Regions from separate parts of the Microbacterium phyllosphaerae genome, predicted to be linked through region 2. Evidence: predicted binding sites of a transcription regulator. Region 2 holds the regulator's gene; the other holds the start of a gene.

Region 1 (9,950 bases), 2.9 Mb from region 2:
CGTACTCGGCGCGGAAGAACTCGGCGGTCTCGTCGGCACGGCCCGCGACGATCTGCGCATGCAGCCCTCTGACGTCTCCCCCCGCGCACATGCCGCGCTCGCCTTCGCCGTCGATCAGCACGATCTGGACGTCGGTGTCGTCGCGCCACGCCTCGAGCGCCTGCGTGAGCAGCCCGATCATGCCGAGATCGAGTGCGTTGATGGCCTCGGGCCTGTTGAGCGTGAGCCGTCCGAGTGCGCCTTCGGTGCGGACGAGGACCCGGGGAGCGGCGGTGGAATCGGTCACGGGTGCCACGTTACCCCTCGGCCGCAGCCTTGCATTCGGGTGGGTTTGTAGGGTAAATGCGCGATCCGGCGGCTTTTCCGGCAGGATAGAGAGAACTGCCCACTGCAACGAGAGGTCGCAGATGCCCGACGGACAGGTGCTCGAGTTCACGCGCGTCACCAAGCGATTCAATGACGTGACGGCGGTGTCCGACTTCTCCGCGCGAGTCGAGCCCGGTGTCGTGACCGCTTTCCTCGGCCCGAACGGAGCCGGGAAGACGACGACACTGCGCATCCTCCTCGGTCAGGTCCGCGCCAACTCCGGCACGGCCACGATCGGCGGCGTCGCGTTCCCCGACCTGCGCCACCCCCTGCGCACGATCGGCTCGGTGCTCGAGGAGACGGTCTACCGCCCTCGCCGCTCGGCGGGGCGTCAGCTGACCATCGCGGCCAAAGCCAACGGCATCCCGCTGTCGCGCGTCGACGAGGTCCTCTCGCTGGTCGGCCTCGAGCACGAGAGCGAAGGACGCATCGGCAGCTTCTCGCTGGGAATGCGCCAGCGCCTGAGCGTCGCCCATGCCCTGCTCGGAGACCCCGGCGCCCTCGTGTTCGATGAGCCCGCCAACGGACTCGACCCCGAAGGCATCCGCTGGATGCGTCTGCTCATGCGTCGCCTGGCCGACGAGGGCCGCACGGTTCTCGTCTCCTCGCACGTGCTGAGCGAGATCGAGCAGGTCGCCGATCATGTGCTCGTGCTCTCGAAGGGGCAGCTCATGCTGTCGAGCGGCATCGAGAAGCTCGCCGACCCGTCCGCCGGGTCGGTCGTCGTGGATGCCGCAGACCGGGCCGCCCTCAAGGCCGCCCTCTCGGCTGCCGGCCTCGAGGTCGAGGTCCTGCGCTCCGGGCTCACCGTCCGCGGCAGCAACGCCGGCAAGGTCGGCGCGATCGCCGCATCGGCCGGCATCGCCCTGACCACCCTGGTGCAGCGCGGCCCGACCCTCGAGGACGTGTTCATCGAGCTCGTGCGCGGCGGCACGCTCGCGCCTCACGCCATCGCGGCCGCCTCGCAGTTCATCGCTCCTGAGGCCGAGCCGTCGGACGCCGCGCTCGACGCCGCTCCCGCGACCACGGTGATTCCTGCGGTCGTCGAGCCCGCCGTCGCGACCTCGCCCGAGACGGTGAACGCCGACGACGGATCGGATGACGCTGAGGATGCGCCTGCGGACGACGCGTCGAACGTGGACGAGGGGGCGGAACCCCTCGAGGCCGACGCCTCTGAGACTGGTCCTGCTGCGGACGCGCCCGTGGACACTGCGGATTCGGATGCCGCGCAGACCGACGCCGCTGCCGCGGATGCCGCGCAGACCGACGCCGCTGCCGCGGATGCCGCCGAGGCCAAGGCCGACGACGCGGCCTACGCCGCGGCTGCGGCACGCGACGTCGAGCACGCGGCGGCAGAACTCGGGTACGCGGCCGATGCATCCGACGCGAACGACGCGGAAGACGCCGCCGACGTGGCCTCTGAGGCCGCCGAATCGCACGAGCAGGCCGGGCACGACGTGGATGCGGCATCCGAGGGCGAGGAGGCGACCTCCGAGGAGGGCGCACGTCCGTCGTTCGATGACATCCTGTTCGGGACCGCGCCGATGAACGATGCGGCACCGTCTGCCGATGCGGACACCGACTCTGGCGCGGAGAACGGGTCTGCGCCCGCGGATGAGGGTCTCGACGAGCACTCCGGCGTCGAATTCTTCACCGAGGTACCGGCATCGGAGGAGTCGGGTTCTGACGAGTCGCGATCCGACGAGTCGGTGTCCGGTGACGATCCCGATTCAGCTGCCGTCGAGGCGGACGCATCGGACGACGACCCGCGCTCCGCGGCTGTCACGTCGATGCTCGCCGCAGCCGCGCGCGCCTATTACGACGACGAGCCGAAGGACTACCCGCTCGGGGTTTCGGACGCTTCCGAGTCGGACCAGGCGCAGTCGGACGAGGCACAGCCGGACGATGCTGCCGCAGATCCCTCGGAGAACAGCGAGTCGGACGTGCAGGACGCGACCGACGCACAGGAGCACCACGAGGGCGAGCACCACGACGGTGAGCACCACCACGACGAGGGTGAGCACCACGAGCACCACGACGAGGGTGAGCACCACGAGCACCACGAGGGTGAGCACCACCAGTCCTGAGGCTTCGACGCCGCACGTCATGCGAACGCCCTCCGCGCCGAAAGGCTGCGGAGGGCGTTGCTCGTTCCGGAGGGTGGTCAGGCCGGCCGAGGGCGGATCACCGGGCGACGGCTGCCCTTCGACACGGGGGTCGGCGACGTGGCGACGATCTCCTCGACATCCGCGGGCTCGTCCGAGACGTCGAGCCTGAGGGCCTGCGTCAGCGCGAGGCCGTGCTTGGTCGTGAGGATCAGGCGACGGTACTGCTCGTCACCCGACAGGTCGATGACCACGCTGGGGCGGCGGCGGCGGATCAGCACGAAGTCCACGCTTCCTGCCGCCTTCCACGTTCCTGCGGCGAGCACACCGGGAATGTGCGTGCCGGGGTTCGGTACGCCGCGGAGCCAGGCCCAGGCGTCATCCACCAGCTGCACCTTGGTGATCGTCTCGCGCACGAGCCGCACGTTGTCACGGTGGAAGCTCGCTGCACGCTCGATCGGCGAGAGCACGATCTCGAGTTGCGTCTGGTCCAGCAGCAACGTCACCATGCGTCCAGTCTGCCAGCGGCACCCTCACAGATGTCTGTGTCTTGCTCACAGGAAGGCAACGATCCGTTGTCGGTTCCCACGATTCCACCTCTCTTCCATTCCGGTGTTCCGCTCGAGTTTCGAACAAATCTACTAGACTCGGAGCATGACATCCGCCAGCGACAACGGTCTCGAGCAGCGCAGAGAGCTGCTCGATTCGTGGGTCGAGAAGCGGCGTCAGATCGCCTGCCTCGAGGCCGAGGCCGCAGGTCTTCTCGCCGAGCGGATGCAGCTGGGTCGGGCCGAGTCCGACGAGCATCCCTACCACCGAGATGCGATCCACCGATCGATGATCGCGGAGTATGCGGCCGCCGGCCGTGTGACTCAGGGCAGCGTCGAGTACGCCTTCACGGATGCCGGCTTCCTCCACACCAGCCACCCCCTCGTGCAGCAGGCGTTCCGTGAGGGGCGCGTCACGGCTGCCCACGTCCGCGAGATCGTGCGCGCCGCGGGAGTCGTGCGCGAAGCGGTGAACAACGGGCGAGCGGATGCCGACGCGCTCACCCTCTACGACACCGTCGCCGTCATCGTCGCCGAGCGCGAGACCGCGGCGCGCACGCGTGTGCATCTGCGCGAGCTCGCAGCGGTGCTGTCGGGCTCGACGACCACCGAGCGTCACGCTCGGGCACGAGCCGAGCGCACCGTCACGCTGCGGCCGGCGGGCGACGGGCTCGCCGTGCTGACGATCGTGCTGCCCGAGCATCTCGCGGCGGCGATCCTCGACCGCCTCACGCAGCTCGCGCGAGCGGTGATCGCTGGGCGCAGAGACCACGAGCCCGTCCTCGAGCCGACCGACGACGGTGAGGACCCGATCCATCCCGAGGACATCGCTCAAGACGACCCCTCGCGAGACGACTATGCGATCTTCGGCGACGGGACATTCACGACGGATCCGACGGGCCCAGAGGTCGAGCACATCCCGGCAGACACGCGCACGATCGATCAGGTGCGCACCGACCTGCTGATCGACCTCCTGCTCGCGTCCGACCCGAGCGCCGCGAACGGCTCAGGACTCGACAACATCCAGGGCCGGATCCACGTCACCGTGGCGGCCACCACTCTTGCCGGGTGTGACGATCGCTCCGCGCAGCTCGACGGGCACGGCCCTCTGCACCCCGACATCGCACGAGACCTCGCAGGCCGGAACGGCGGGTGGTCCCGGTTGTTCCTCGATCCGACCGGCCTGGTCGTCGAGACCGACAGCTACACGCCCACGGAAGCCATGCGACGGTTCCTGCGCGCCCGAGACCAGCACTGCCGATTCCCCGGATGCAGGATGCCGCTGCATCGGTGCCAGATCGACCACACGTTCGATCACGCGAAGGGTGGCCGAACGGAGATCCACAATCTGGGTCATCTCTGCGCGACCCACCACGTTCTCAAGCATCCCGACATCGCCGATGACCATCGATGGACGGCCCGTCAGCTGCCCGACGGAACGATCGACTGGCACAGCCCGCTCGGACGCACCTATCGCGACTCGCCACCTCGACGCGTCATGTTCGTCTGATGTCCGCACAGGAACAGAGCCGGGCGGGCCGTCACCGGTCAGAGTCACGTCAGGCCGACTCCGGTCAGAGTCTCGTCAGGCCGACGCCGGTCAGAGTCTCGCGTCAGAGGCTGAAGTCGGTGAGCGTCGCGTCAGGCCGTCGCTGCGGCCGCCGCAGCCGCCGCGATCGGCAGTGCCGCCTCGATGCGCTGCAATTCCTCGTCGCCGTGGGCGGCGGTGAGGAACCATGCTTCGAACACACTCGGCGGCAAGGCGACGCCCTGCTCACGCATGGCGTGGAAGAACGGGGCGTAGCGGAACGACTCCTGAGCCTGCGCCTCCGCATATGTGCGGGGTGCAGAGGCGCGGAACGATGCGCTGAACAGGTTGCCCGCATGGGCCACGGCGTGGGTGACTCCGGCATCCGTCAGCGCGGCATCCAGCGCACGCGCGACACGGGCCGCCGCGGCATCGACCGTCGCATACACCTCGGGAGTCGCCAGACGCAGCGTCGCGAGGCCCGCCGCCACCGAGAGTGGGTTACCCGAGAGCGTGCCCGCCTGGTAGACCGGGCCGAGGGGCGCCAGCATGTCCATGACCTCTGCGCGGCCACCGAGCGCAGCCAGCGGCATGCCTCCGCCGACGACCTTGCCGAACGTGATGATGTCCGGCAGGTAGTCCTCACCGGCCGCTGCCTGGAGCCCCCAGAAGCCGGCCGGATACACACGGAAGCCCGTCAGCACCTCGTCGAGGATCAGCAGAGCGCCGTGTGCGTGCGCGGTGTCGGCCAGCAGGCGGTTGAAGCCCGGCAGCGGCGGGACCACGCCCATGTTGGCGGCCGCCGCCTCGACGATCACCGCGGCGATGCGATCGCCGTGCTCGGCGAAGACCGCCGCCAGCGCATCCGGGTCGTTGTAGTCGATCACCAGCGTCTGCGCCGCGATCGGAGCCGGAACGCCCGCAGAACCCGGCAGTGCGAGCGTCGCGACGCCCGAGCCCGCCGCGGCGAGGAGGCCGTCGGAGTGCCCGTGGTAGTGGCCCGCGAACTTCACCAGCAGGTCGCGTCCGGTCGCACCGCGCGCGAGGCGGATCGCCGTCATGGTGGCTTCGGTGCCCGTCGACACCAGGCGCACACGCTCGATGGGCCGGACCTCGCCGAACCGCACGCGGTCGGCGATCAGAGCCGCGAGTTCGACCTCGCCCTCGGTCGGAGCGCCGAACGACAGCCCCCGGGTGGCAGCCTCCTGCACCGCGGCGACCACCTCGGGCTGTGCGTGTCCGAGCAGCGCAGGACCCCACGAGGCGACCAGGTCGACGTACTCGTTGCCCGCGGCATCCGTCACCGTCGCGCCCTTCGCAGACGCGAGGAAACGCGGCGTACCGCCGACGGACCCGTATGCGCGCACCGGCGAGTTCACTCCGCCGGGGATCACCGTGCGGGCAGCGGAGAACAGGTCGTCATTGCGGTCGGTCACAGCACACTCCTCCAGCGATGCGCGGAGCTCTCCCGGCATCCCTTCCAGGCTAGTCCGCCCACCTGTGCACGAGTCTCAGACGGGACCGGGACCCGGGACCCGGACCCGGACCCGGACCACGAAGAGAGCCTCTGTCAGCCGCGCAGCCAGCGGGCGGCTTCGGTCGCCCAGTAGGTGAGCACGACGTCGGCACCCGCGCGACGGATCGACAGCAGCGACTCCAGAACGGACGCGCGGCGATCGATCCAGCCGTTCGCGGCGGCGGCCTCGATCATGGCGTATTCGCCAGACACCTGGTATGCCCACACAGGAATATGCACGGTGTCACGAACCTCGCGCAACACGTCGAGGAAGGCCATGGCCGGCTTCACCATGACGATGTCCGCACCCTCCTCCTCGTCGACGACCGCCTCGCGCACGCCCTCGCGGCGGTTGCCGGGATCGAGCTGGTAGGTGCGGCGGTCGCCCGTGAGCTGAGAGTCGACGGCCTCGCGGAACGGGCCGTAGAACGCGCTCGCGTACTTCGCGGCGTAGGCGAGCAGCAGGGTGTCGGTGAAGCCCTCCGCATCCAGCGCCTTGCGGATCACGCCGACCTGACCGTCCATCATTCCCGACAGCCCCAGCAGCTGAGATCCGGCGCGGGCCTGGGCGAGCGCCATCGAGGTGTAGCGCTCGAGTGTGGCGTCGTTGTCGACCGAACCGTCTGCCGCGAGAACCCCGCAGTGCCCGTGGTCGGTGAACTCATCGAGACACAGGTCGGTCTGCACGACGAGCGCGTCGCCGACCTCGGCGGCGAGCACCTCGGTCGCGAGGTTCAGGATGCCCTTCGGGTCGTCCGCGCCCGAGCCCTGCGCATCTCGCACGGCGGGAACGCCGAACAGCATCACGCCGCCGACACCCGCCTCGGCGGCCTCGGTCGCGACCGTCCGCAGAGAGTCGAGCGAATGCTGGGCGACCCCAGGCATGGAGCCGATCGGCGCGGCCTCGGTGATCCCCTCGCGCACGAACAGCGGCAGCACCAGCTGGCGCGGCTCGAGCGACGTCTCACGGACCAGGCCGCGAACCGCCGGGGACTGACGCAGTCGGCGCAGTCGGACGTCGGGGAAGCTCACGGTGCCAGCTCGTCAGCCGCGTGCGGGAGGGTGAAGGTCGACACCGCGTCGATCAGCGCATCCACCGTCTGCTTGTCGGCGACGACCGTGATCGGGAGGCCCGCCTTTCCGGCATCCTTCGCGGTCCGCGGACCGATCGCCGCCAGAAGCGTCTCGTCGGGGATCTCGGGGAACTGCTCGCGCACCTGCGCCGCGACGGAACCGCTCGTGATGAGGATGGCGTTGATGCGGCCGTTCTCGACGTCGCGCTTGATGCGATCCGTCACCGGCACACCGACCGTGCGATACGCCACGACGCTGTCGACATCGTGGCCGGCCTCCTGCAGCAGCACGCTGAGCACGGGCTTCGCGATCTCGCTGCGCAGGGCCAGGATGCGCCGGGGCTGCGTCTCGATAGCGATGAGCTGCTCGGCCATGCCCTCGGCGGAGTTGTCCTGCTCGGGGACGAGAGCGACCTCGTAGCCGACCGCCTGCAGAGCGGCAGCCGTGGTCTCACCGACGGCGGCGATCTTCGTGCCGCGCGGCACCACGGCCCGGTGCGCGAACATCACGTCGACGGTGGTCGCGCTGGTCACGGTCAGCCAGTCATACGACCCGCCGGCGAGCTGCGCGAGCGCGACGTCGAGGGCTGCTTGATCCGTGGTCGGCGCGAAGTTGATCAGCGGCGCGACGACGGGCACGGCGCCCTGCGCGCGCAGGCTCGCTGCGACACCGTCGCCCCACGGGCCTCCGCGGGGTACGAGGATGCGCCAGCCGTCCAGCGGTCGGTCCTGCTTCGAATTGGTCATGATGAGGAATGCTCTCGGGAGACGAGGTCGGCCGCCCCTTGCTCGAGCAGCCGATGGGCGACAGACAACCCGAGCTCGCGTGCCGCGTGCATCGGGTCTGCACCACCGGCAGCATCCGCTCCGTTGCCGCTGCCGTTCCGACGAATATACTCCCCGTTCAGACCTTCGGTGACGTCGAGACCGATACGCCGGGTTCCGTCGGCCGCGTAGACGACCGTCCTGACGCGGATCTCGTCGCCGTCGAGCACCGCATGAGCGGCCATCGGCGCCTGACATCCGGCGTCGAGCCCTTCGAGCACGGCGCGCTCGACCGTGACGGCCACGCGGGTCGCCTCGTCGTCGAGCTCGGCGAGGGCGGCGAGCAGCTCGTCCGGAGCATCCGTCCTGGTCTCCACCGCGAGCGCCCCCTGGCCCGGGGCGGTCGGCCACTCGGCGAGCCCGAGCTCCTCACGGCGCAGCGGCGAGTCGGATCCGAGGCGCGAGAGTCCGGCGGCCGCGAGGATGACCGCATCGAGCTCCCCCGATGCGACCCGCTGCAGGCGGGAGTCCACGTTGCCGCGGATGTCGACCACCTCGGCGTGCGGGGCCCTGCGACGCACCTGCGCGATGCGGCGAGGGGACCCGGTGCCGACCTTGCTGCCCGAGCGCAGCTCGTGAAGCGGTGTCCCGCCGCGCGTGATCGCGACATCGCGCGCATCCTCGCGCACCGGAGTCGCCGCGATGACGAGACCGGCGGGAATCGCGGTGGGCAGGTCCTTCAGCGAGTGGACGAGGAAGTCGCACTCCCCCGCGAGCAGCGCCTCACGCAGTCGCGTGGCGAAGATTCCCTGCCCGCCGATCTCCGACAGCGATGCGCGGTTCGTGTCGCCCTCGCTGGTGATCGGAACGAGCTCGACGGCGCGTCCGGAGATCTTCTCGAGGGCGGCGGCGACGTGACCCGACTGCGCCTGCGCGAGGGCGCTGCGGCGGGTGCCGAGTCGGATCGGGGCGGTCCGTGTGCTCTGGATGCTCATCGTCGACCTACTGCAGCACGTCCGCGATCTCGTCGAACCGGAGTCGACGCCCGGTGTAGAACGGGATCTCCTCCTTCACGTACAGACGCGCGTCGGTGTAGCGCAGGTCGCGCATGAGGTCGACGAGCTCGGTGACCTCGTCGGCCTCGAGCGGCAGGATCCACTCGTAGTCGCCCAGCGCGAACGCCGCGACCGTGTTCGCGATGACTCCCGTGAAGGCGGCACCCTTGCGGCCATGGTCGGCGAGCATCTTGCGACGCTCCTCCTCAGGCGCGAGGTACCACTCGGGGGTGCGCACGAACGGGTACAGGCACAGCCAGTCCTTGGGCTCGACGCCGCGCAGGAATCCGGGCACGTGGGCGCGGTTGAACTCGGCGTCGCGGTGCACGCCCATGACGTTCCAGACGGGCAGCAACGTGCGCAGCAGCTCGGTGCGGCGGAGGCGTCGGAGCGCCTTCTGCAGGTCTTCCGCGGTGTCGCCGTGCAGCCAGACGAGGAGGTCGGCGTCGGCCTTCAGGCCCGAGACGTCGTAGAAGCCGCGGACGGTGACGCCGGAATCCTCGATGTACGAGACGATCGTCTCCAGCTCGGTGGAGTCGGATTCGGTGACCGGAACATCGGGGTTTCGTCGCCAGACGGCCCAGAGGGTGAAGCCGGACGGGTTCTCTTCGCGCTCATCGGACATACGACCAGTCTGCCCCCTTTGCAGAGCACTCGCGAACGCGAGTCAGGATGCTGCCACGAAGGTCCGTCCGACCCTCGGAACGAGCACGCGTACGATCGTCGGTCAGCGCGAGAGAGCGCGGGCGATCACCCAGACGGCTCCGCCGACGACTGCGGCGACACCGACCGCCGCGGCGATCGCTGCCGCAGGATTGCGATCGGCGAACACGCGGGCCTTGGCCGCGGCGCGCTTGGACGCCTTGTCGATCCGCCTCGGGAAGTTTCCCTTGACCTCGATCGCCGCGAGCGCCGCCTTCAGTTCGGCGCGAGCCGACTCGACGGGGTCGACGATCCCGGCGGGAACCGCCGTCTTGGGCAGCGACCTCGTGAT
Region 2 (9,950 bases):
TCCGCGACGGCCTGCGCTCCCTGCAGCTCGCGTTCCGCGAGGCCTCCACGATCCCCGACCCGATCGGCAAGGGTCCCGGCGAGAAGTGGACGGGGCCGGTCAACTAGTCCTTCGTCCGCTCGGATCTCGTGGTCCGGGCTCCGGGCTGCTCTGTCGAGGAGAAGAGCGGGGACCCTCCCACTTCGTGGGCCCCTCCCGATTCTCCTCGACAGAGCATCCCTGCGCCCTCGCCTCGTGACCGAGCATCGCCCGCCCGTCGACCGTTCGCAGTGCTGGGGTCAGGGCGCGACCACGACGGGCGGAGCCGTGGACGGGCCGCCGCAGGGGTCCGACGAATGCGTCCACGCGATGGTCTCCTGCGTCTCCGCGATCAGGATGCCCGAGTCGTCGTAGACACGCACCGTGATGTCGTCCGGGGCGGCGAAGCCGAAGTGGAAGGTTCCGGCATCACCCTGTAGCGGCGCGGATCCCGCGGCCGCGAGGCTCAGGCGGAACGACGGAGTTTCACAGTGAGCGAGTCGGCGAGCACCGCGATGCGGTCGTCCGCCGCCCAGCGCTGCGCCAGCCGAGCGAGCACGGCGTCGAGCACCTCGCGCTCCAGCCCGTCGACGAGCTCGAGGACGACGACCAGCTCGGGGCCCCGCAGACGCGCATCCGGGTCTCCCGCCGCCACAGCGACGTCGATGACGGCGAGCTCGTGCGCCACGCTCTGCTGCAGCGCGCCGAAGACCTCGGGAGACAGGAAGCTGGGCTCCCAGCGATGCCCCTGCGCGACAGCCCACACGGCTGGTCGGCGGAACACGAACTCCGTATCGGAGGTCGGGTCGAGCACGATCAGGTCGGTGTCTTCGGCGGATGCCGCCAGCGCCACGCGCGTCGCCTCGACCGGGATCGGGCGCGCCGTGGCATCCCAGCGCTGCATGGTCTCGACCGAGGAGAACACGGGCTGCACCCGGCGACCGTCCGGAGCCGCCACGGTGACGATCGAGAGCTCCTGCGTCTTGTCGACGGCGAGCCCGCTGGGCGCCACCCCCTCTTCGCCCTTCTCGGCGATCAGCGGTATCAGAACTCGGGCGGTACGGAACGCGTCGACGACCTCGGTCTGGGCACCGGTGCCCGCGCGGAAGCGCAGGAGGGCGTCGAGAAGTGCGGGGTCTGCCGAACCGTCGTCGCCCGCATGGGGGTTCGACTCGAAGCTGCGCCCCTCCCAGGGCACGCCTGCCGAGTCCCCCCGGTTCCCGGCGGCAGGGTCGTGCGCGCCAGGCCCCTCGGAGCCGTGGCCGCAGGCGTCGTCAGTCCCCTGCGACATCCAGAGCCTCAGCCAGCGTGAACGCGCCGGCGTAGAGAGCCTTGCCGACGATCGCGCCTTCGACACCCAGCGGCACGAGCTCGCGGAGCGCCGCGATGTCGTCGAGGTTCGCGATGCCACCCGATGCGACGACGGGCTTTGGGGTGCGCGAGGTCATCTCGCGGAGGAGTTCGAGGTTCGGGCCCTTCAGCGTGCCGTCCTTGGTGACGTCGGTGACGACGTAACGGCTGCAGCCGGCATCCTCGAGGCGCTCGAGGACCTCCCAGAGGTCACCGCCCTCCTTGGTCCAACCGCGGGCGGCGAGCGTCGTGCCTCGGACGTCGAGCCCGACCGCGATCGCCTCGCCGTAGCGGCCGATCACGTCCGCAGCCCACTCCGGGTTCTCGAGAGCCGCAGTGCCGAGGTTGATGCGGCTCGCGCCGCTCTCGAGCGCCGCCTCGAGCGTGGCGTCGTCGCGGATGCCGCCCGACAGCTCGACGCTGACGTTCTTGAACTGCTTGATGACCTTGCGGAGGATCGGGGCGTTGCTGCCGCGGCCGAAGGCGGCGTCGAGGTCGACGAGGTGGATCCACTTCGCGCCCTGCGCGACCCACTCCCCTGCGGCGTCCAACGGGTCGCCGTAGCTGGTCTCGGTGCCGGCCTCACCCTGGGTGAGCCGCACCGCCTTGCCCCCGGCGACGTCGACGGCGGGGAGCAGAGTGAGCGAAGGGGACTGCGCGAAGTCGTTCATGACGTCCTCAGGTGAGATGGGAGGGCCGATTCGTCGGCACGAGAATCGACACTAGCCCGCGTATCGTTCCGCTCCAAAACGATGACGGCAGAGAAGATCCGACGCCACGCGGTAGCCTCGATGACACCCCTGTTCGGTCGATGAGGAGATGTTCCATGGTGCGCGACGCGGAAGCGCGAGGCAGCGGCCCCCTGCGACGGGGGAACCCGATGCCTCCGGAGACTCCGGAGATCGTGGCGCACGTGCCGCTGACACCCGAGGACATCGAGCAGACCCGGACCACCGCGCGTCCCGCGAGCCCCGTCATCGACTCATCGAGCGACGACGCCGTTCCTGAGATGACGGTGCCGATGAACCCTCGGCCCGTCGGGATCCCGACCGCGGCGACTCCGCCCGCGCCCGGCACGCGAGCCGCGGCTGCGGCGGCATCCGCCGCGACGAGCTCGTCCTCTGCGGTCCCGCCGCTCCCCACGGCTTCGCCGGCAGCACCCGCCGCTCCCCCGACACCGTCCCTTCCACCGGCGCCCGCGTGGCCGGAGGCGCCGTCATCGACCGCGCACGTCGCTGCGGCCCCGTCCGCCGCGACCCCATCCGGTACGGCGCCGTCGACTCCGGGCGCCCAGGGGGCGGCCGTACCACCGGCACCCACCCCCGCGTCGCCTCAGCCTCCGATCACGGGTGTCCCGAGCGTTCAGGCGTCCCCGTCGTCAGCGCAGGCTCGGACCGCGCAGCCGAGCGTCGCCGCTCAGACCCCTCCGTCGACTCCGGCCCCCCAGTCGGCTCAGCCCATGCAGCCCACGCAAACTGCTCAGCCCTCTCAGCCCGCACCGGCGGCTGCGACCCCGCCGACCCGGACCATCGCGATCCCGACCGCTCCGGCCGCGGCGACTCCGCCCGCACCGAATGCCGCGGCCGCCGAGTCGGCCGCCTCCGCGTCCTCTCGCCGTCAGCAGCGGGAGCAGGGCATCGAGCGTCGTTCCTTCCTCCAGGAGGAGAGGCGCGAAGAGCCCGCCCGCCGCGGCGGACGCGGGTTCCTCAACCGGGTCGGATTCTCCCTCGGCCCGAACGCCCGAGAGCGTGCGGTGCGCGATGACGAGCACGCCGTCAGCCGCCACTGGCCCGGACCTCGAACTGTCGCGGTCGTCAACGGCAAGGGCGGAGCGGGCAAGACTCCCGCCACGGTGCTGCTGTCGGCCGTCTTCGCCCAGTACGGCGGAGCAGGCGTCCTCGCCTGGGACAACAACCAGACGCGCGGCACACTCGGATGGCGCACCGAGACGGGCGCGCACGACCGCACGCTTCTCGAGCTCCTGCCCCAGACGAAGCACCTGCTCGGGGCACAGGGCCAGTCCGCCGACCTCGCACACTTCGTGCATCACCAGCCGCAGGAGAAATACGACGTCCTGAGGTCGAAGCCGATCCGGCTGGCGCACGAGAACCGACTCAATCCGGACGACGTCGATTCGATCCACGCGGTGGCCGCGAAGTTCTACCGTCTGATCATCATCGACTCGGGCAACGACGAGTCCGATCCGATGTGGCTGCGCATGATCGACCTCGCCGACCAGATCGTGGTCGCGACGACGACGCGCGATGATCACGCCGAGGCGGGGGCTCTGCTCCTCGAGGCGCTCGAGGACCGCGACGAGCGCTCCGCACGCCTCGCCAGAGAGTCCGTGGTCGTCGTCAGCCAGGCCGACCCCAAGGCCTCGTCTGCCGAGGTGGCCGAGGTCATCGCCGGCTACCGTCCGCTCGCACGCGAAGTCGTCGGCATCCCGTTCGACCGCGAGATGGTCGACGGGCACCTTCGCCTCCGCGCGCTCGCGGCACCGACTCAGCAGGCCTGGCTCTCGGCCGCCGCCGCCGTCGCTCGCGGGTTCTGACCCGCAGGGATCACCCTCGCAGGCTGTCGACCCAGTTGCGCAGGAGCTGGATGCCGGCCTCGCCCGACTTCTCGGGGTGGAACTGAGTCGCTGAGAGCGGGCCGTTCTCGACCGCGGCGAGGAACGGATCGCCGTACGTCGTCCAGGTCAGCACCGGCTGCGGGAACGGCGGGATGACGTCGAGCTCCCACGACTGCGCAGCATACGAGTGCACGAAATAGAAGCGCTCGTTCTCGATCCCCTGGAAGAGCACCGAATCGGCGCCGGGTTCGACCGTGTTCCAGCCCATGTGCGGCAGCACGGGCGCATTGAGCTCGGTGACGGCACCCGGCCACTCACCGAGGCCCTCGGTGTCGTGCCCGCGCTCGACGCCGTGGGCGAAGAGCACCTGCATGCCGACGCAGATGCCGAGCACGGGTCGCCCACCGGCCAGGCGACGGTCGATGATCTCATCGCCTCCGTGGGCTTTCAAGGCGTCGCGCACGGCCTGGAAGGCTCCCACGCCGGGCACGACGAGACCGTCGGCCTCGAGCGCCTCCTTGCGGTCCCGCGTGAGCACCGCATCGGCTCCCGCCGCCACGAGAGCCTTCACAGCGGAGTGCACGTTGCCGGATTCGTAGTCGAAGACAGCGACCCGAGGAGCTGCGCTCACAGCGCACCCTTGGTCGACGGGATGCCGTCGACCAGCGGATCGAGCGCCTTGGCCTGGCGGAATGCGCGGGCGAACGCCTTGTACTCCGCCTCGGCGATGTGGTGCGGATCACGGCCGCCGAGCACGCGGACGTGCATGGTGAGCCCCGCGTTGAAAGTGATGGCCTCGAACGAGTGACGCACCAGCGAGCCGGTGAAGTGTCCGCCGATCAGGTGGTGCTCGAAGCCGGCCGGCTCCCCCGTGTGGACGAGGTACGGACGACCAGAGATGTCGACGACGGCCTGAGCGAGCGCCTCGTCGAGCGGCACGAGCGCGTCGCCGTAACGCGAGATGCCGGACTTGTCGCCGAGGGCTTCGCGGATGGCCTGCCCGAGCACGATCGAGATGTCCTCGACCGTGTGGTGGGCGTCGATCTGCGTGTCACCGGAGGCGCGAACCGTGAGGTCGGTCAGCGAGTGCTTCGCGAACGCCGTCAGCATGTGATCGAAGAACGGCACCGACGTGTCGATGCGGCTCGCGCCGGTTCCGTCGAGGTTCAGTTCGAGCTCGACGGTGGACTCCGACGTGCTGCGCACACGGGTGGCGGTGCGCGGGGTCTGGGCGGTGGTGCTCATGAAGCCGATCCTATCGACGCGAGGGCGTCGAGGAACGCCGTGGTCTCCGCCTCGGTGCCCGCTGTGACGCGGAGGTGACCCGGGATCCCGACGTCGCGGACGAGCACTCCCCGGTCGTACAGCTGCTGCCACACCTTCTTGGGGTCTGCGACCCCACCGAACAGCACGAAGTTCGACCAGGACTCGTGCGGGGTGTATCCGAGAGCCTCGAGGGTCGCCGAGATGCGATCGCGCTGCTCGACGATCTCGTCGACCATCCCCAGCATCACGTCGGAGTTGCGCAGTGCCGCGACGGCCGCGGCCTGCGTGAGCGCGCTCAGGTGATACGGCAGGCGCACGAGCCGGAGAGCATCGATGAAGGCGGGGTCGGCCGCGAGATATCCGACGCGCGCACCCGCGAAGGCGAAGGCCTTGCTCATGGTGCGAGACACCGCGAGACGAGGACGCCCCTCGAGGAGCGTGAGCGCGGATGCCGCATCGCGCGGCGCGAATTCCTGATATGCCTCGTCCACGACGACGACGCCCCGCGACGCCTCGTAGACCGCCTCGACGATGTCGAGCCCGAGCGGCGTGCCGGTCGGATTGTTCGGGGAGCACAGCAGGATGACGTCGGGATCGTGCTCTTTGACCTGCGCCACGGCCTCATCGGGCGTGATCGTGTAGTCCGGCTGCCGGGTGCCTGCGATCCACCGGGCACCGGTCCCCTGCGAGATGAGGGGATACATCGAATAGGTCGGGGCGAAGCTGAATGCCGTGCGTCCCGGTCCACCGAACGCCTGGAGAATGTGCTGGAGGACCTCGTTCGATCCGTTCCCCGCCCAGATCTGGTCCGCCTCGAGACCGTGGCCCAGGTACTCGGCGAAGCCCTCACGCAGGGTCGTGAACTCGCGGTCGGGGTAGCGGTTGACGTCGCGAAGCGCCACGGCGATGTCATCGAGGATGTCGCTGGCGACGGCATCCGGAACGGGATGCGTGTTCTCGTTCACGTTGAGAGCGATCGGCAGTGGCGCCTGCGGAGCGCCGTACGGCGTCAGCCCTCGAAGGTCGTCGCGGAGCGGGAGATCGGAGAGTGATGAAGTCACCCTTCCCATGGTAGGCCGCGTGCGGCTCACCGACGCGCGTGGTGACGGAGAATGAAGCCGACCCTGCGCTGCACCCCGGTCACTCCGGGCGCCGATGCCCGCTCACTCGGAGTACTGCGTGGGAATCGCGAGCTCCTGGCCGATCTGCAGGCTTCCGCCGCGGAGCAGGTTGAGCCGTGTGATGTCACCGATGACCTCGCGGGGATCCGCGCCCGGTGCGATCTCCTCGGCGATCGACCACAGGGTGTCGCCCGGCATCACGGTGACGGTCGCGAACGTGGTGGTCGAGCTCTGCTCGCCGGAAGCCATCGCGCTGCCGCCACTGAGCGCGGCGAACGCGATGCCTACAGCGAGCGGAACGGCTGCCGCCGCGAGCACGACCCGACGACCACGCGCCGTCAGCCGGAGCTTCGTCGCCGGACGAGCCGGGAGGACTGCTGCGCTGCTGAAGGTGATGGTGCTCATGTCGTGCTCCTCTGCATCTACCGCGTGAGCGGTGAAGTTGGCGTAGCGTTCGCATCCGCGCCTCGGCCGGGAGCCGTGGATACGAAGCTACGTTCCGAAGTTATCTTCGAATTCGAATATCTGTCAAGCCTTTTTCGAAACAATGACCCGAGAATCGGTCGACACGCTCGAACAGATCTTCCACATCTGGCCGTTTCTCGGATACGGTTTCGATACGAACACCCCACCACGGGCCTCCGACATTCGAACTGAGACGCCGGATCGCACACCTGAGGAGCACCATGAGCGACAACTCCGCCCCCGAGGCAGACGTCCCGCGCACTCGTCGCCGGAAGAGCCTGAGCCCCAAGCAGATGGCGATCCTCGAGGTCATCCAGACATCGATCAGCCGGTACGGCTACCCGCCGAGCATGCGCGAGATCGGCGATGCCGTCGGGCTCAAGTCGCTGTCGAGCGTCACCCACCAGCTCGGACAGCTCGAGCTCAGCGGCTACCTGCGTCGCGATCCGGGCAAGACGCGCGCCATGGAGGTGCTGATCGACCTCCCGGGTTCGAGCGGTGAGAATCCGGCTGACGTCGCGACCCCCGTGGGCGACGCGGCACTCGTGCCGCTCGTCGGCCGCATCGCCGCCGGCGTGCCGATCACCGCCGACCAGCAGGTCGAGGAGATCTTCCCCCTCCCCCGTCAGCTCGTGGGCAAGGGCGACCTCTTCATGCTCAACGTCTCGGGCGAGTCGATGATCGACGCGGCCATCTGCGACGGCGACTGGGTCGTGGTGCGCTCGCAGAACAGTGCAGAGAACGGCGAGATCGTCGCGGCGATGCTCGACGGCGAGGCCACGGTCAAGGTGCTCCGCCGTCGCGACGGCCACACGTGGCTGCTGCCGCGCAACTCGGCGTTCGAGCCCATCCTCGGCGACGAAGCCGTGATCCTCGGCAAGATCGTCGCGGTGCTGCGAGCGGTCTGATCCCGTCGAACCCGCGACGACGGCCTCGCCCATAGGCTCGAAGCATGTCCTCGCCGTTCGGTTCCTGGCCCTCCCCGTTCTCACCCGCACGCATCGCGGCGGCCTCACCCCGCATAGACGGTGCGGCGTTCGTCGGTGACGACATCTGGTGGGGCGAGTCGGTGCCGGCCGAGCGCGGGCGATTCACGGTGCGCAGCTCGAGCGGTGACGAGATCCTCCCGGCGCCGTGGAGTGCGCGATCGCGCGTCCATGAGTACGGCGGCGGGGCCTGGACGGCGGATGCCGACGGCACCCTGTTCTTCGTCGACGCACAGGACCAGCGTGTGCACCGACTGACCTCCGGCGCTTCACCGGTGCCGCTCACTCCGACCGGCCCTGCCCACGGAGGTCTGCGGCTGCAGCAGGGGCGGCTGTTCGCCGTTCGCGAGGACCTCACATCGACTCCCCACCGTCGTGGCATCATCGAGATCCCTGTGGACGGTTCTGCCGCCGATGACCCCGACCGCGTGCGGGTCGTCGCCGAGGGCACGGCGTTCGTCGCGCATCCGTCGCTCTCACCCGACGGGTCGCGCGTGGCCTGGGTCGAGTGGACGGGCGATCGGATGCCGTGGCAGCATGCGACCCTCGTGATCTCCGACGGCTCCGCCCGCACCGAGGTGCCGACGCAGGCCGCTCTGCAGCCCGAGTGGATCGACGACCAGGAGCTGCTGTTCTCCGACGACCCTCGGGGACGATGGGCGCTGCACCGCCAGCGACTCGATCACCTCCGCCTCGACGGCGCAGCGGCGCCGGTCGACGATGTCGACGTCGATGCGGACACCGGCTACGGGCTGTGGGTGCTGGGCAACCGCTGGTACCGCCCACTCGCCGACGGGCGCATCGTCACTGTCCGCACGAACGGTCGCGACGAGGTCGTCGTGATCGATCGCGACGGCGGGGCGCGCCGACTCGACATTCCCGCGGACGGGCACGTGAGCGTCGACGCCGTATCGGGGTCGCGTGTGCTGCTCACGGGCAACAGCTCGACCACGTCACAGGGAGCCTGGTGCGTCGACGTCGAGTCCGGTTCGGCGCAGGTGGTCGCAGGAGCCTCGCCCGTCCACCCCGAATGGATGCCGCGCGCGTCCGAGCTGCTGATCGACGGTGCCCACGGGAACGTGCACGCGTTCGTCTACCCTCCGAGCAACCCCCAGGCCTCGGCATCCGGCGACGAGCTCCCGCCCTACATCGTGCTCGTGCACGGCGGGCCGACCGCTCACGTGACCGGGGCTTCCTCTGCGGCGATCGCGTTCTACACGAGCCGCGGCATCGGCGTGCTCGACGTGAACTACGGCGGTTCGACAGGATACGGGCGCGCCTACCGAGAGCGTCTCGACGGACGATGGGGAGTGGTCGACGTCGACGATGTGATCGCCGCGGCCCGGGAGCTCGCCGACGCGGGCCTGGCGGATCCCGCACGGATCGCCATCCGCGGTGGGTCGGCCGGCGGATGGACCGTGCTGTCCGCTCTGGTGCGCGGAGGAGTGTTCGCCGCCGGCATCAGTCGCTACGCCGTCGCGGATCTGCGGATGCTCGCCGAGCACTCCCACGACTTCGAGGCGCACTACGTCGAAGGACTCGTCGGGCCCCTGCCCGCAGCCGAGGCGCTGTACGTCGACCGCTCGCCTCTGACCCACGCCGCCCGGATCGCGGTGCCCGTGCTGCTGATGCAGGGGTCGGATGACCGGGTCGTGCCGCCGTCTCAATCGGAGGCCATCCGGGATGCACTGGCGGCCAATGGAGTCGATCACGAGTACGTGCTCTACCAGGGCGAGGGACACGGGTTCCGCTCGGCCGAGACGATCGTCGATGCCCTGGAGCGCGAGCTCTCGTTCCTCGGACGCGTGTTCGGCTTCACCCCGTCGTTCTGATCAGTCTCCGGTGCGGTTGCGCAGGCGCATCGCGCGCTCGGCCTCGCGAGTGTCCTGACGCTCGCGTAGCGTCTGACGCTTGTCGAACTCGCGCTTGCCCTTCGCGAGGGCGATCTCGACCTTGGCACGGCCGTCGGAGAAGTAGAGCTTGAGTGGGATCAGCGTGTAACCGCCCGCCGACACCGCGTGCTGCAGCTTCGCGATCTCCTCGCGGTGGAGCAGCAGCTTGCGGATGCGCTTCGCCGAGTGGTTGGTCCAGTGCCCCTGCGAGTACTCGGGGATGTGCACGGAGTCGAGGAAGACCTCGTTCCCCTTGACGAACGCGTATCCGTCGCTG

What was found. The regulator LexA, encoded in region 2, represses DNA repair genes until DNA is damaged. The targets are predictions, from matches to a motif close to TCGAACANNTGTTCGA.
Region 1: JOF42_RS00600 (HNH endonuclease signature motif containing protein) is a predicted target of LexA. The motif match lies at 3,100-3,115, and genes of this name have one in related genera.

What each region holds. Positions count from the first base shown of each region.
Region 1 is NZ_JAGIOA010000001.1:131,144-141,093, forward strand. It holds gene JOF42_RS00585 (enoyl-CoA hydratase/isomerase family protein) at 1-286, opposite strand, end outside; gene JOF42_RS00590 (ATP-binding cassette domain-containing protein) at 408-2,453, shown strand; gene JOF42_RS00595 (hypothetical protein) at 2,531-2,980, opposite strand; gene JOF42_RS00600 (HNH endonuclease signature motif containing protein) at 3,126-4,529, shown strand; gene JOF42_RS00605 (glutamate-1-semialdehyde 2,1-aminomutase) at 4,661-6,022, opposite strand; gene hemB (porphobilinogen synthase) at 6,118-7,095, opposite strand; gene JOF42_RS00615 (uroporphyrinogen-III synthase) at 7,092-7,883, opposite strand; gene hemC (hydroxymethylbilane synthase) at 7,880-8,896, opposite strand; gene hemQ (hydrogen peroxide-dependent heme synthase) at 8,904-9,581, opposite strand; gene JOF42_RS00630 (hypothetical protein) at 9,684-9,950, opposite strand, start outside.
Region 2 is NZ_JAGIOA010000001.1:2,992,698-3,002,647, forward strand. It holds gene JOF42_RS14105 (DUF1844 domain-containing protein) at 1-107, shown strand, start outside; gene JOF42_RS18110 (hypothetical protein) at 279-401, opposite strand; gene JOF42_RS14110 (SseB family protein) at 485-1,309, opposite strand; gene priA (bifunctional 1-(5-phosphoribosyl)-5-((5-phosphoribosylamino)methylideneamino)imidazole-4-carboxamide isomerase/phosphoribosylanthranilate isomerase PriA) at 1,293-2,039, opposite strand; gene JOF42_RS14120 (MinD/ParA family ATP-binding protein) at 2,195-3,922, shown strand; gene hisH (imidazole glycerol phosphate synthase subunit HisH) at 3,933-4,574, opposite strand; gene hisB (imidazoleglycerol-phosphate dehydratase HisB) at 4,571-5,188, opposite strand; gene JOF42_RS14135 (histidinol-phosphate transaminase) at 5,185-6,279, opposite strand; gene JOF42_RS14140 (LysM peptidoglycan-binding domain-containing protein) at 6,373-6,735, opposite strand; gene lexA (transcriptional repressor LexA) at 7,017-7,703, shown strand; gene JOF42_RS14150 (S9 family peptidase) at 7,748-9,613, shown strand; gene smpB (SsrA-binding protein SmpB) at 9,614-9,950, opposite strand, start outside.